2 regions of the Qipengyuania sp. NPDC077410 genome follow, and region 2 is predicted to be linked to the other one. Evidence: riboswitches for the same ligand, from Rfam matches in the RefSeq annotation. Region 2 holds a riboswitch; the other holds the start of a gene.
The links. Region 2 has a riboswitch for cobalamin ahead of ACIGGE_RS01540 (TonB-dependent siderophore receptor). Riboswitches for the same ligand answer to the same signal wherever they lie in the genome.
Positions count from the first base shown of each region.

Region 1: it holds a riboswitch for cobalamin, as region 2 does, so the genes downstream of both, metE (5-methyltetrahydropteroyltriglutamate--homocysteine S-methyltransferase) here and ACIGGE_RS01540 (TonB-dependent siderophore receptor) in region 2, are expected to answer to the same signal.

Region 1 covers NZ_JBITWB010000008.1:4,213-12,129, forward strand. The annotation lists gene ACIGGE_RS17820 (TonB-dependent siderophore receptor) at 1-1,929, opposite strand, end outside; gene ACIGGE_RS17825 (acyl-CoA thioesterase) at 2,167-2,946, opposite strand; gene metE (5-methyltetrahydropteroyltriglutamate--homocysteine S-methyltransferase) at 2,951-5,254, opposite strand; cobalamin riboswitch at 5,367-5,589, opposite strand; gene ACIGGE_RS17835 (S46 family peptidase) at 5,729-7,777, opposite strand.
Region 2 covers NZ_JBITWB010000001.1:312,298-320,214, reverse strand. The annotation lists gene ACIGGE_RS01565 (class I SAM-dependent methyltransferase) at 347-1,297, shown strand; gene ACIGGE_RS01560 (hypothetical protein) at 1,722-2,048, opposite strand; gene ACIGGE_RS01555 (hypothetical protein) at 2,287-3,084, shown strand; gene ACIGGE_RS01550 (hypothetical protein) at 3,227-3,394, opposite strand; gene ACIGGE_RS01545 (helix-turn-helix domain-containing protein) at 3,391-3,645, opposite strand; cobalamin riboswitch at 4,781-4,984, shown strand; gene ACIGGE_RS01540 (TonB-dependent siderophore receptor) at 5,160-7,091, shown strand; gene ACIGGE_RS01535 (hypothetical protein) at 7,103-7,657, shown strand; gene ACIGGE_RS01530 (cobalamin-binding protein) at 7,659-7,917, shown strand, end outside.

The DNA of each region.
Region 1 (7,917 bases), on a different contig from region 2:
GAAGATGCGGAAAAGCGCGTGATCGGGCAGATAGAAATCCGTGCCCGTCGCACCAAGTCGTTCGCCAACATACTGAATGCCGCCGCCCAATTTGGCGTCGCGCCCGGCGACGGCGAAGCTCTTCGATATTTGCGCGTTAAGCGTGTGGTCCGGAATATTGAGCAGCGGATCGCCCGGTACTATCACGAAGGAGAAGTTCGGATCGAGCACGCTCGATCGTGATTCCGCATCGACATAGGCGTAGCTGAGGAGAACATCGAGGTCGCCGGGTATTTGCCCTTCGACATCAAGCTCCACACCTCGACTTCTCGCCTCACCGATGGCGACGGAAAAGCCCGGATTATTGATATCGCTTGCCAGCACATTGTTCTTGTCGAGCTGATATATTGAGAAGGTTCCGGTCAGTGCGCCGTTCAGCAGTGTCACCTTGGCGCCCGCCTCGATCGATCGGCTGCTCTCGGGATCGAAAATTCGGCCTGTAACGTCGGTACCGATGTTCGCCCGGAAGCCTTCACTATAGGCGGCAAAGAGCGTGATGGTCGGCGCGAGTTCGTAAACGAGACCGAACTGCGGACTGATCCGGCCATCCTTGCGCTCGCTGTTTACGCCGGTGAGATAATTTTCGGTGCGCAGCGTGAAATCATCGTAGCGTGCGCCGAGCCGCACTTGGAGGCTGTCGGTCAGTTCGATCTGGTCCTGCACGAAGATCCCGGTCGACGTCTGCCGGTCCAAGCGGTCGTTGTTCGGCAGCGGTGACGGCGGATCGAAGCGACCATAAACGGGATCGAAGATGTCGATGACGTAGGATTCTGCATCTGTTGGATTGGTCGACAACGCAGGCGGTCTGCGGCGGCCGAATTGCTGATAATTGTCGAACTCGTCATGGTCGGCGCCAAAAAGCACACGATGGCGTAGTGCGCCGGTCGTGAATTCTCCGCTCACTTCGCCACGAACGACTGTCTGTTGGGAATCGTAAAGGCGAGAGCGCCGTTCGCGAGCAAGTGAGCGCCCGTCGCGGAACAGTTTCTGACGGGATCCGCTGAGGTCCGGGTCGGACGACAACCCTGTAAGCAAGGTATCGCGAATGCTGCCGCCCAGAAGCACGCTCCAGCGATCATTGAAGTCGTGCTGCACGCGAAGCGAATGGCCTTCAGCCCGCGCGATGTGATCGCCGTCGCCCGGCTCACCGAGATAACGGCTGCGAGGGACGGTCTCGAAATCCCCGTTTAGCACAACGATCCCGCGGTCGAACGGCACTTCGACACGAGTCTTTTCCAAATCGTATGTAACGCGCGTATCCGGTCCGATCGCCAATCCGATCGAAGGCAGGAAGCCCCAGCGATACTCGTTGACAGTATCGCGAAACGTGTCGCCATCTTCGATATATCCGATCAATCGCGCGCTCAGGGCGCCAGTGACCGCAATATTGATGTCGGTTTCCGAGCGCAGCCTGTCAAAGCTGCCGAATTGCGCACTGACAGTTCCAAAGGTGTCGCCGATCTGCGCCTGCTTGGTCACGAGATTGACTGTCCCACCGGGTTCGCCGCGACCCAGCAAGGCAGCGGCAGGGCCTTTCAGGACTTCGATCCGTTCGATCCCCGCCGTGTCCCGTTCCCCGCCGAAACCGCGTCCTCCATTAAAGCCATTGACCAGATAGCCGGTCGGGATGTTCTCATCGCCTGCAAAGCCGCGAATGGCGAAGGAATCCCATAACCCACCGAGCGTGTTCTGGCGCGCGACCGAGGCGTTGAGATCAAGCGCGTCGTTGAGTCTGACGAGATTGTTTTCTTCAAGCGTTTCGGAATCAATCAGGTCGATCGACTGAGGGATTTCGGTCACGGCAAAGTTTCCGCGATAGGCTTGGCGCACACCACTGACGACAATCGCCGAACTGCCATCGGGTGCGCTCGCCGTGTCCTCCTCTGGCATGCCAATGTTCTGCGCATGGACATTCGCCGCGGGCGCGATCAGACACAGGGAGGCAATAGCGTAAGCGGCAGTAGAAGGCTGAATGATCATTGGAATCCAAGACAGGAGGGGCATAGGGTATGAGACTATATCTCATAACGCCGCGCCCATACCTGACCATCTGCCGAGGTCAATGATATAGTGTAACTTTCTTTACGAGCCGAAGCCGTCGCACGCTCGAACCACCGTTGTGCGAGGTTACTCGTGGCCCACCCGAATGGTCTTGCTCGTGCCCAACTCGTTCACGGCTACGAAGGTGAACGCCGCTGTCGCAGCATGGACGCGTATTCCGCTTAGCAGGTCTTCGGACCAGATTTCCACCGCAACGCGTACGGAACTACGCCCGGTCATCTTCACCTCGGCGACCAGTTCGACCATATCGCCTTCCCTGATTGGCGCGACGAAATCGATGCGGTCTGAAGATGCCATCACCAAGACCTCGCGTGTATGGCGGGTGGCGGCGATAAAAGCCGCTTTGCCCATCATCTTCAGCGCGTCGCCCCCGTAGAGCGTGCCGTAGTGGTTGGTTTGCCCAGGAAACACCATCTCTGCGAGCCGCAGGATAGAGCTCGGCTCTATGGGGGCGCATTCGAACATCGCCGGAAGCGGCAGTTTTGTCGTGGGGCCTTTTCTTGCCACCAATGTGAAGCGCCCGCGGGTGCATAGGCGTCGTTCACCTGAAACCGGCGCTTCTGCGATCAGCTCGACTTCGACATCGAGTGAACTTGTGCCCACGCGTACGAGGTGTCCTGTCACTTCCACCAGATCGCCTTCTTGCGCGGGAGCGGCGAAGTCGATCTTCTGCGATGAGGCGGTGACGAAGGGCGCGCGTCCGTGGCGCGAGGCAGCGAGGAATGCGACCTTGTCCATGTGCGCCAGTGCGACGCCGCCGAACAGCGTCCCGTGATGGTTCGTGTCGCCTGGGAACACGATGTCGATCAACTGCACGGCGGGCCGCGCGTCCTTCGTCTTACTCATCGGATTATGCCTCGGTGTTTGTTTCTGCACGCAAGGTTCGGGCGGCCGATACCATCGCGGCGATTGCCGGTTTGACTTCGTCCCAACCGCGGGTCTTCAGCCCGCAATCGGGATTTACCCAAAGCTGCTCCGGACGCAGATGCTTCTGCGCTAGTCGCATCAATGCAACCATCTCGTCCTTGCTCGGGACGCGCGCCGAGTGAATGTCGTAAATTCCCGGCCCGATTGCGCTGGGATAGCGATAGCTGGCAAAACCCGCGAGCAACTCCATCTGCGAACGTGCAGTTTCGATCGAGATGACGTCGGTGTCCATGGCCCCGATCGAAGGCAAAATGTCGTTGAACTCCGAATAGCACATATGCGTATGGATCTGGGTCTGGTTGCCGACGCCGGCAGCCGCGAGGCGGAAACAGTCGACCGCCCAATCCAGATAGGCCGGCCAGTCACGCTCGCGCAGGGGAAGTCCTTCACGCAGCGCTGCCTCATCGATCTGGATCGCCTTGCAGCCCGCCGCTTCCAGGTCGAGTACCTCGTCGCGGATCGCCAGCGCGATCTGGCGGCAACTCGCCTCTCGGGGCTGATCGTCGCGCACGAAACTCCAGTTGAGGATCGTGACCGGACCGGTCAGCATGCCTTTGACAGGCTTGTCGGTCAGCCCCTGAGCATAGCGCCACCAATGGACCGTCATCGGTTCGGGCCGCGAAACATCGCCATATAGGATCGGTGGCCTGACGCAGCGCGATCCGTAGCTCTGCACCCAGCCATTCACGGTGAAAGCAAAACCCGCAAGCTTCTCGCCGAAATACTGGACCATGTCGTTTCGCTCGAATTCGCCATGGACCAGCATGTCGAGCCCGGCCTCTTCCTGCCATCTGATCGCGCGCTCGGTCTCTTGGTGCAGGAAAGCGTCGTAGCTCTTACTGTCCAGTACGCCGCGATTATACTCCGCGCGGGCTTTGCGCACGGCGCCGGTCTGCGGAAAGGACCCGATGGTGGTTGTCGGGAAGAGAGGTAGATTGAGCACCTTGCTCTGAGTCTTGACGCGCTCGGCATGACCCGCGCGGCGTTCGCGCATGTCAGGCGTGAGGGCAGCGATCCGTTCGCTGACAGTGCGATCATGGATGCGTGCAGCAGTCTTGCGCGCTTCGGTCGCACGGGCGGAGGCGGCCAACTCAGCTGCGACGCTTTTTCTTCCATTCGCTAACGCCCGGCGCAGCAGATCGAGCTCCTCGATCTTTTGCACTGCAAATGCCAGCCACTGCTTCAACTCATCGTCCAGCCTGCTTTCCAACTGCAGATCGACGGGCACGTGCAGCAGGGAGCAGGAGGGGGCGAGCACCAGATCACGCTGCGCCGCCAGCGGCTCCAGACGATCCAGCAGCGCGGCCAGATCGGCGCGCCAGATATTGCGCCCGTCCACCACGCCAAGCGAGAGCAGGCGGTTTTGCGGCACCGCCTTCACCACCGCATCCAATTGCTCCGGCGCGCGCGCCAGATCGATGTGCAGTCCGGCGACCGGCAGGGAGGCGGCGAGCGACAGGTTATTTTCCAGACCTCCGAAATAGGTGGCCAGCATGATCTTCGGCCCAGCACGGCCCAGCTTGGCATAAGCGCGGGTAAACGCGCGGCGCTGCCGATCGGTAAGGTCTGTAACGAGGATGGGTTCATCGATCTGCACCCATTCAGCGCCTGCTTCCTCAAGCCGTGCGAGCACAGTGACATAAAGCGCAAGAACCTCTTCGAGCAGGTCGAACGGATCGCTTCCGTACTCTTTTGCAAGGCTCAGCCAGGTTACCGGTCCAAGGATGACCGGACGCGTTTCAAAACCCTGCGCCTTGGCTTCGAGATAGTCCTCCAGAGGCTTGATGTGCCCGAGTTGCAGCCGAGTTTCAGGCTCGATCTCGGGGACAATGAAATGATAGTTGGTGTCGAACCATTTGGTCATCTCGCCAGCGGTCACGCTGCCATGCGCGTGGCCGCAAGTCGCACCGCCGGTCGCACCGCGTGCCATCGCAAAATAGGTTTCGAGCCCGGCTGCTTGGCCGCTGGCGAGGCCATAGCGCGCCGGAATGGCGCCGAGCATCACGCTTGTGTCGAGCACATGGTCGTACAGCGAGAAATCATTTGAGGGCAGCCAATCGACGCCGAGTGCCTTCTGCCGCGCCCATGTCGCGGTCCTCAGGCCCTGTGCGGCCTCTTCCAATTCGTCTTGTGAAATAGTGCCGGCCCAGAATTTCTCGAGTGCGAACTTCAGTTCGCGGCGTGGGCCGATGCGGGGAAACCCCAAGCTAGCAACGGAAACGGTCATTTTCATTTACCCCGATGAAGACGGGGGAGACCGGTCGGGCGCGCGCGCCGGACGCGCGACGGTAGATCCGGGCGCGCGTCATGCAAGCGACCAGACCGGGCACCCCGCCGGTGGACGTTATCGCGTCGGAGGCAGGTCTCCTGGCTCGCGGGTCAAAGCAAAACGGTCCGTCTTCCCGGAAGGCGAGCCTTCCAGTGACATGAGTGGACCGCCGCTCGCCGCTTACAGTTGCGGGGGCAGCGCCGGCATTGCTCCCTTGTCAGGGCGCGCACCGGCTTCCCGTCTTAGCTCCGGCGCGGCGAACCCACCGGAGAACCTCGACAAACATCCCATCGGCCTTCCAAGCCATCACGTCAATAGAGCATATAAAGAATTCTTTATATGCTCTATTGATAGGCGATCATCCGAATTTTTAATGCCTGTTCGTAAAGCGGACAGGCGTTTTCAGCTCGCCCGTTACTGGACGAGCAGTGCTCAGCGCCGGGCCAGTTCCTCGACGAGGGCAGGGGCGGGATAGATCGTCTCCAACGCCTCCTGCACCGCTGCGGCAGAGACAGCGACGGTTCGATTGAGCGTGCCATCGTATCCGTAATTGCCACCCAGCGAATGGATGTTGCCGTCGAAGGCTGCACCGATCACGGTACCGGCCCGGTCGATCACCGGTGATCCGGAGTTGCCGCCGATGATATCGTTCGTCGTCACGAAATCGTAGGTCGTATTCTTGTCGATCTTCGTCTGGTTTGCAGCGAAGGCCGGTGCCACATCGAAGGGTGCGTTGCCGGTAGCACGCTCAAAGGTTCCGCCCATCGTCGTTTGGAACGGGACCTGATTGCCACGCTCGATCCAGCCCTTCACCTGGCCATAGCTGATGCGCAGGGTAAAAGTGGCGTCTGGATAGAGGCTGTCACCGTAGGCGGCAAAGCGCGCATCGGCCAGTTTGACGCCGGCGGCTGCCAGTGGACCCGAATACTGGGCGTCAGCCAGCGCCTTCAATTCGCGCTGGCGCGTGGCCAGTTTGAGCGCGTACTTGATCATGGGATCGTCAGAAGCCTCTACCGCCTCGAGGCCGCCATCCCACAGCGCCTTTCGGACTGCCGGATCGGCGAGGGAAGTGCCGTTTACCAGCCGTTCGGCAAGCTGTTCGGGGCTCTCCTTCCCGAGCAGAAGCTTGGTGTCGGGATCGTCCACGCCGAGATATTCGCGCGCCTTGGATAGGCTCCATTCCATGCCCAGTTCATCCAACCACGGATTGACGGGCCGTTCGTCGAGCACCTGCTTTTCAGTCAGCGGCAGCGCGCTGTCGGTATAGCCGGGCAGACGCTCTGAATTGGGTTTGCCGCGTTCCTGTGCCGCAAAGACCAGAGTTTGCGCGTAGCTGTAAAGATCGCCCGATGGCTGGGTGAAACGAAGCGGATAGTAGAGCGCGCGGTACGCGTTCATCGCCTCATCCACCGTCGTCCAGGGATCTCCGATCTCGCTATCGCCCGCAACCTGCTGGCGCAGATCGTTCTGCGCTTCGGCGAGTCTGGCAGTGAAAGCCGGATCGTTAAGTGCCTTGGTGCGACCGATATAAACCTTCAGACTGTTCTCGATGCCGCTAAGCATGTCGCCGCCTTCGCGGGCATGTTCCTTGCTTTCTTCCATTGCGCGGATCAACCGACCACGCAGTTCACTGAGCGTGGCGACCGTAACCGGCAGCCGTACTTCGCGCTCGAATGCCAACTGGCTGTCCGTCCATAGGCGGCTGGTCGATCCCGGGTTGCCAACCACAAAGGTGATTTCGCCTTCTTCCGGAGCGCGAGGGTTCCATTTTAGGTGCTCGGGCGTCGCGATCGGCCGACCATTCTCATATGCGCGCAGAAAGCTTGCATCGAGCGAGTAGCGCGGAAAATTGAAATTGTCCGGGTCGCCGCCAAAGGTCGCGGCTCGATCTTCAGGTGCCCAGGCCAGGCGCACGTCGGAGTACTTGCGATAGGTGTAGAGCTTGTACTGTCCGCCACCGAAAAGCGTCACCACCTGACAGCGGGTCGTCTCCGAGTCGGGGCAGCCGGCCTTCTCCAGCTCGGCGATCTTCGCGTCGCGCGCTTTGGTCAGCGCCTCTCCGGTCTGCGATCCGATCGCGCCAATCACATCGGGCGTGACGTCCGAGATCATGGTGACCACTTCGGCCTGCTGACCCGGACATTTGAGCTCGGCATCGCGCCGGTCCGCAACGAACCCATTGAGCAGATAGTCGGCAGTCTCGTCCGAATTGTCGAACAGGCAGCTCGCGACACAATGGTGGTTGGTCAGGATCAATCCATCGGGCGATACGAAGCTGGCCGAACAGCCGCCCGTCAGTCGCACAGCCGAATTGCGCACCGTATCGAGCCACGCCTGATCGGGAGCCCAGCCATATTGCTCGCGGACCTGCTCGGCTGGAAAACCGTCGAACGTCCACATGCCTTCTTCTGCCATGGCAGGTTGCGAAGCCAGCGCACAAATGGCGGCGGCGGCAAAAAGTGCGTTTCGATTGATTTGCATCTGACTGTTCCTCCTGGTTCGAGGGCGGTCATGCGATCTGTAGGATGGCCGCTCTTGGCGATATGTTAGACCTCTTCCGCGCCTTTGCGCCAGTCTTCTGGTAAATTCAGCGCTACTGAGGCCCTGACCCCGCGCTGGCT
Region 2 (7,917 bases):
AAACATCGAAGAATATCTGAACATGCTGGCAAAGGACGATTTCCATTGCGAAACGCGGTTCGACAGTTCCCGGCAATTGCCAGCACCAGACTGTGGTCGGGGTTGAACGGGAAAGCCAACTCCTCCCTCGGCACTAGGCGGGATGCATTTCCCAGCTCTGGCAAATCAGGTGGAGGGTATACCAAAGAGAATTTGAGTTTGCGGCTGGCGGCGAGCAAATGACGCTGATCTACCGGGCACTGGTAAAAGAAGCGCAGCCTGCCGTGAACATAACAGACAGGAGTAGCCTCTCGTCTCAATAGCGGGCGCGCTTCGGCGTGATCGCCTTTCAGAGGAGATCATTCTCATGCTTGCTTCGATCCAAGACCTCGACGGTGCGCTCCAAAGTCCCATCACTGGAGAGGCGCTTAAATTCGAAAACGGACGCGTGAGCCGCCGGACCTCGGTCGGCGGAAGCGAGCCCTGCGACTTTCCAGTAACCCGTGGAAAACCCGTGCTTATCGATTTTGCGAATTCGGTAATCCGCCGCGAAGATCTTGAAACAACGAATGCAGAAAGCGCGATCGCGCGGCCACGATATTCCTTCGCCACGAGACTGATCAAATCCCTGCTGTCGCCCGAAAAGAAATCGACGCGCAGAAATGTCTGTCGTCTGATTTCCGAACTCAAGCGCCGGTCCGATCGTCCCAGGGTTCTCGTGATCGGTGGCGGGAGCGAGGGACAGGGAATGAAGGCGCTCTATGCCGACCCCGATGTGAAAATTTTTGCCTTCGACATCTATTCGACGCCGCAGGTGCAGTTCGTCGCCGATGCGCACGATATTCCGATCATCGATGGCTATTTCGATGGGGTCGTGGTGCAGGCTGTGCTCGAACACGTCCTGGAGCCGCAGCGAGTGGCAGACGAAATCTGGCGGGTGCTGAAGCCCGGAGGCCTGGTTTATGCCGAGACCCCCTTCATGCAGCAGGTCCACGAAGGGGCTTACGATTTCACCAGATTTACCGAGAGCGGTCACCGCTATCTGTTCCGCCGATTTGCCCTGATCGATTCAGGCGCATCCGGCGGACCGGGAAGACAGTTGATGTGGGCAGTCGATTATTTCGTGCGCAGCGTTTTTCGCTCACGCGCCGCCGGCAAGATCGCCAAGCTGGCCTTTTTCTGGGCAGTCTATTTCGACGCGATCATCCCTGGCGACTATGCCATCGACGGTGCCAGCGGAGTTTATTTCCTGGGCACGAAATCTGACCAGACGGTCGGTCCGGATGCCATCATCGCGCATTATGGTGGGGCGCAATAGCTGTTTCACCCGAGTGAACATCATACAGCGCCACATCCAGGCACGATGCATGTAGTTCCTCATAAGCAGCGCCGAACTTTTCGAGCGCGTAATCTCTCGCCACGGTGGATGGCGGGTCATTTGCAGCAATGGAATGAGGGCGCAAATGCGATCGTGGTACCTTGTTCAAACATCCCAGGACCCGATGGATGCCTTTCTGATCCAACCACGAACAGGACAACACAAATGCGTTGGTCCAGAAAGCCCAACAAATGCTCGAAGGTTTCTCTGCTAAAGGCTTCACGGATGACTGTGAGCAATCGAAGACGGGTGCCGCAGAAAGCGTACCCTTTGCTGGCAGCAAAAAGGCCGCTTCCGGACAGTCCGCTTTTGGGTTCGCTAATGCAGGAAGCGGACTTTCGGGTAACGACCCCATTACGGACATTCACTGGACGGGTGATGGCCAGCATTCAAGACGCGTGTTGTCGGTCGAGTTCATTCCCCGTATTACGAAATCAGGCAGTTGTTGCAGTCGAGCCAGGACCTCAGTCTCGCCGGTCGCCATCTGAGGAAAGGCGACCTTTGTTTGGCCGGTGTTGTCGTTGAGAAGCCACCAAACGTCTGCTCCCCAAGGGCCATCATCTTTGGTCTCTACATAAACAGCAGCAAGGTCTGTCATCTTGATGCGCTGCTCGGCCTGCTTGGGCGCTCGACAGACAATCTCATCGTCCGCTGTCAGTTCGACCACGAATTGCGCTTCAGGATGCTTCATCCGAGCATGATGCCTTCAGGAAGGGTCTGGCGCAATGTCCGCTTCCCACCCCAGTTCTTGCCGTCTCCGCCCAGTGCGGTGCTAATCAAAAGCAGACATTTTGCTAAAAAGGCCGTTGCTGCCCGTCAGCTTTTGGAGCAGTTACTTATTAATGCCATTTTCGATACGCCTGCCAACCACACTTCTCAGCCTTGTTCTAATCGGCTGCGTGGCGGGGGAAGCTGAGGATCAACCCGAGATGGCAGCGTTCGAGATGGCCTACGCCGATGCGCCATTAACTCCACGGCCGGATGACGTGCGATTTTTCGAAAGACCAAATCTTCTTTCGGAGATGCGAAATGGGCAATCACCCATGGCTGAAGTCGTCTTGGTAGAGCGTGATCCATGGAAACAGGTGATTGGGTCCGACTCACCTAGGTTCGCCCTCTATGAAGATGGCCGGGTCATTTATCGTGAAGGTGATGAATATCGCTCCGTGGAACTGAGCGCAGCAGAATTAGAGTCATTCCGCAAATCATTCGCGACTGCGCATAATTCGGCCCTTTCGGGTGGCTATGACGTTGCCTTGGCGACCGACCAGCCTGACAATTCGCTGCTGCTATATCGCGGCGAACCAGTTTATCTCAATGTGTATGGCTCGCTCGACGACGAACAAGTGATTGCTCGCCTACCTCGTTCCGTGCGCGATGCGTATGAAACCGTGCGCACATTTAGCCACACCCGCTCTGAACCATGGATGCCCGAAAAGATTGAGGTCATGGTCCAGCCATACGAGTATGCGCCGGAGCCATCGATAAAATGGAACGAGGATTGGCCGGGACTCTCTCACCCGACTACGGTTCAACGGGGCGAAAGCTACAGCTTGTTCTTGCCCACTTCCGAGCGGAAGAACCTGCAACAGTTTCTTGCCGCTAGGAACGAAAGGGGGGCTATCGAGATCGATGGCCGCAAATGGGCGGCCTCAACTAGAATACCTTTCCCCCGCGAAGAGCTTTGGATGGCCCCCAACCAGGAAGTTGACGGCACGCCGAACTAAGTCCGACTGTCCGCTTCCCACCCTATAATCGGACGTTTGCGTTGCTCAGTGCCGAAGCAAAGCTGTCGGTCCGCTTTTAGGTGTTCTCAAGAAGAGCCTGAACGTCCGGAATTGGGGCGCGTAGCTGCCATAGCCAGAGAGCCTAGGATCGCTGCGAAAGCGCAATCACCAATCTGGCGGCCAGCGCTTCTTCTGCGTTTGCACGCCGCGCTTTGATCTTCGAGACCAGCTGACGTTTGGAATGATCTGGCATGCTCACGATTGCGGCAAGCACCACAGCTTTCAGCAAGTCAGGATGCGCCGTAATCATATAGCGGTCCCCGGTACCTGATCGGCAGGACGACGTAGCCGCTCAACCAGCGAGCGCAGGCTGGCTGTGAGCACGAGGGTTGCGCTCCCCATCTTGATGATCTCGATCTCGTCTCTGGAAATGAGCACATAGAGTGTGCTGCGTCCGATCCCGAGATAGCGACAGGCTTCGGGTACGCGCATGGCGATCGGTTCGATGGCCTGGGGCCCGCATTGCTCGCAAGGATGCTCTGTCGTGCTCGCAGATGGCATAGCCGTCGATCCTTTCATCTTTCGGGTGATGACGGACCGACCTTGGGAAGCATGGAGGGAACAGGCCGGCCCGCCATCAGCACTGAGTATCGATCGATTAGGGCACCCTGCGCCACATGACGTTCCTACGCCGCAGCTGTCGTTCTTTCGCCGCAGCGCAGAGGCGTGGGGGCAAGCACTCCAGTCAAATGCACCGATGCTCATCGGGACGGCGAAGGACGTCCGGGCGAAAGCGGGTTACCGAACGAAAACAGCGCAGAACGCCAAGCGCCGTCGCCAATCTGTTTGATAGCAAAGAACTTTTTGAAATTAGCGCCGCAGGGGCAATATGGGTGCCGTCGCATATTACTGAACGAAACCAACCACCTGCGCCCCGACCGACGGCGGCGCTTTTATCTCGCCCTCATTTTCTTTCTTCAAATCAGACGCTTACGGACAAATACCCCACGCCGATTACGCCTGCAAGCGGAGTGCATCGCGACTGTATCCGGCGCTGCCAGCGACCTGCAGTGATAGCGTTGCGAGTGTGCTTCTGATTAGCAACCAAGCTGCAAAGTTTCTGTAGCGGCAGTGTCTAAGAGCGTCGCTAAATGATGCAACGCCAAGGCAGCGCAACGACGCGATCATCGCACACCAAGCGCCAGATATTCGGATTACGAGCGCACACGGGATACTCGACGATTGGTTGCAGCCACGCTCGTGGACGGCCTATGTGTCAGCTTCTGGGTCAATAATGTTGACGCTTTAATGTCGTGGTTTAGGGTGGGTGTGCGACGGTCGGCTTTTAGGCCGCGCATTCAATATAGAGGACATTGAACCGGCGACGAAGTTGGACCGTATGCGATCTGTCCGGCTTGCGCATTAGAAACTAAAATGCTGCCGTACGGCTTCCGACACCATTCGCGATATTTAAGAAAGGGTTGAGAATCGATCTCAGACGAAAGCGAAAGCTGGTGCCAATCCAAAGGTCGACGGATCAACATCTGGGCATTTCAGTTGGTGACCTAAACAGATACGATGGATTAAGTCCACCTACCCCCTAAAACGGCGACCATCGTCTTGCTGCGTTGCTCTGGAACTGCGCGCTTGCCGCTCATTCGACCAAAGTCTATGAGACGAGCGTCGGCAGAATCAAATGTCGATAAAGCGTGCCGGTAACGGGAACGCAGTGAGGTCTCGATAGGCCAATTCTGCGGCTGTCCCTGCAACTGTAAGCGGCGAGCGCGTAACATGGGTGGGGTTGGCTCCACAACCACTGGGCGGCAATTGTCGTCTGGGAAGGTATGTTTCGTGCGACAACCCGTGAGCCAGGAGACCGACCGGCGCGTGTCGCTCTTGCCGGGCTCATGGGATTGGCCAGGCGCGAAACGAATTTCGTCCGGGCGACGAGTAGCGGTTGGAGCCGCATCGGCAGGACTGCCGGGGGATGCACGCGTCCGTCCCTAGCAGTCTCGTCGACCGCACTCGTGCGGACGCTCCGGCCAAGTCGCCCGGCGCCCCGGAAATTCGTTCTCATGAAATACATTCACCTGTCGCTTCTGTCTTCCGTGCTTCTGCCGGCTCCATCGCTCGCTCAGACCATCGATCCCGCTGCCGATCCAGAGACATCCAACACCTCGATCGTCGTCACCGGGAACCGCGCCACCGATCCCATGCCGCTCGACCGGATCGGCGGATCGGTCACCGTCCTCGACGAGCAAATCCTCGACCGGAGGCAAGTCCGCGAGGTGTCCGACGTGCTCCGCGACGTCCCAGGGGTCGCGGTCGGACGGGTTCCCGGTCAGACACAGCTTCGGTTGCGCGGTGCTGAAGCCAACCATACGCTCGTCCTCGTTGACGGGATCGAGGTGTCGGATCCCTATGCCGGCGAGTTCGATTTCGGAACGCTTATCGCCGACGAGGCTTCGCGGATCGAGGTGCTGCGCGGACAGCAGAGCGCGATCTACGGGTCGGACGCGATCGGCGGCGTCATCCAGTACATCACTCTCGACGGCCGCGATGCGCCCGGGGCGGTCGCGCGGATCGAAGCCGGTTCGTTCGGCATGGTGAACGGTGCTGCCCGGATCGCTGGATATAGTGGCGATCTCGACTACGCGCTGTCCGCCACACTCAATACCACCGATGGCACGCCAGGCGCCCGGAACGGCACGCGCGATCTTGCGAACGACAGTGGTGCGGTCTCGCTGAAGACGACGTTCGCGCCATCAACCAATGCACGCCTCACTGGTGTATTACGCTACGCGCGCACCAATGCCGAATTCAACGACAGCGATTCCGATCCGGGAAGTCCGACCTTCGGATTCCAGGTCGATAGCCCCGGCAACCGCTTCGAGAACGAGGCTATCTATGTGCTCATCAGGGGCGAGCTAGACTTGCTCGACGATCGCTGGACCCAAGCGTTTTCGGCCCAGATCGCGGATACCCGGCGCGACGGTTTCGCTTCGACTGGACGCAGCTATGGCAGCGAGGGCCAGAGGTTGAAAGGGTCCTACGATACGACGTTGCGTATCGAGGCTGGCGGTCTGACCCACCGGGTCACGGCGGCTCTCGATGTCGAACGCGAACGCTTCCGTAACACCGATCCGACCGGCTTCGCATTCACCGGTCGCCGACAGATCGACAATGTCGGTCTCGTCGGCCAGTATGCGATCGATCTCGGAGACCGAGCGAGCGCGTCCGCATCCATCCGCAGGGACTGGAACGACCAGTTCGCCGATACAACCACGTACAGGCTTCAGGCGAGCTATCGGATCGCTGCGGCTACGCGAGTGCGCGGGGCCGTCGGATCGGGGGTGAAGAACCCCTCGTTCTACGAACTATATGGGTTCGTGGACGGCCGTTTCATCGGCAATCCCGACCTCAGGCCCGAGAAGTCGAGCGGATGGGAGATCGGGATCGACCAGTCGCTGTTCGGTGAGCGCGCTTCAATCGGGGTCACCTATTTCGAGAGCGAACTGGACGAAGAGATCTTCACTTCTTTTCCGCCCCCGAACTTCGTCGCCAGCCCTGGCAATCGCGATACCGTATCCAAGAGAAACGGCGTCGAAGTGTTCGGCGAGGCGCGCTTCGCGGAAGCTTGGCGCGTCAATGGAGCCTACACCTATCTGCGTTCCCACGAGGATGGCGCGCGCGAAGTGCGGCGGCCCTCCCATACCGCCAGCCTGGCTGTCGACTGGCGCGCTCCCAAGGATGCCGGAGGGGTCACGCTCGTTGCGCGCTACAATGGAGAGACGATCGACAGCGCTTTCATCGATCCCTCGTTCGTGCCGGTTCGCGTGCAACTGGACGACTACTTTCTGCTGAACGTCAACGCCGACGTGAGGGTGATGGATAATGTCGAGCTGTTCGGCCGAGTCGAGAATTTGACGGCCGCCGATTACGAGGATGTCTTCAGTTTCGCGACGCCCGGACGCTCGTTCGCCATTGGCGCGCGCGCGCGTTTCTAAGGAGAATTTCGATGACGGATGAAATGATAGCAAAGTCCGACATTGCGAGGTTCGCATGGCCTGTCACACTTGCCTTGGCGACGGTGGGCGGATCGCTGGTTGCCGCCTGCATGATGCCGTTCGTGGCTGTTACGATCGTGACCGCCGCGACCATGCGCCGCTCGCTCGCGTTAACGACGATCCTCGCGATCTGGGCGACCAACCAGTTGCTGGGGTTCACCGTCCTCGGCTACCCGCACACGGGATATGCGTTCGCCTGGGGCGGTGCGCTGGGCATCGCATCTATTCTCGCCATGCTCGCCGGTGCCATCATCATGGGAGAACAAAACGAGCTGAGCACCCTTCGGACATTTGGCGCCTTTCTGATCGGCTTCGCTGTTTACGAGGCTGCGCTATTCGGGTTTGCTTTGGTGGTAGGCGGGACAGAGACTTTCACGATGGCGATCGTGGGACAGATCTTCGCGAACGATGCATTATGGTTCGCAGGACTGTTGTTGGCGTCCTGGCTCCTCGCCAGAGCCGCTCCCACGCTATTCGGACCTTCTCCGCGAATACGGTTCGCCTGACATGGCGCAGCCGCGCATCGTGTCCCTCCTGCCGAGCGCGACCGAAATCGCCGTCGCACTCGGATTGGGAGAGAGCCTCGTCGGTCGCTCGCACGAATGCGATTATCCGCTTTTCGTAAAGGCATTGCCGGTCGTCACGTCGACCAGACTCGAGAAAGGACTGACGTCGCGGCAGATCGACGACCGGATCCAGGAAATCGTGAGGCAAGGACTGTCGGTATACGAAGTCGATACCGCGCTTCTGCGGGACTTGCGGCCCG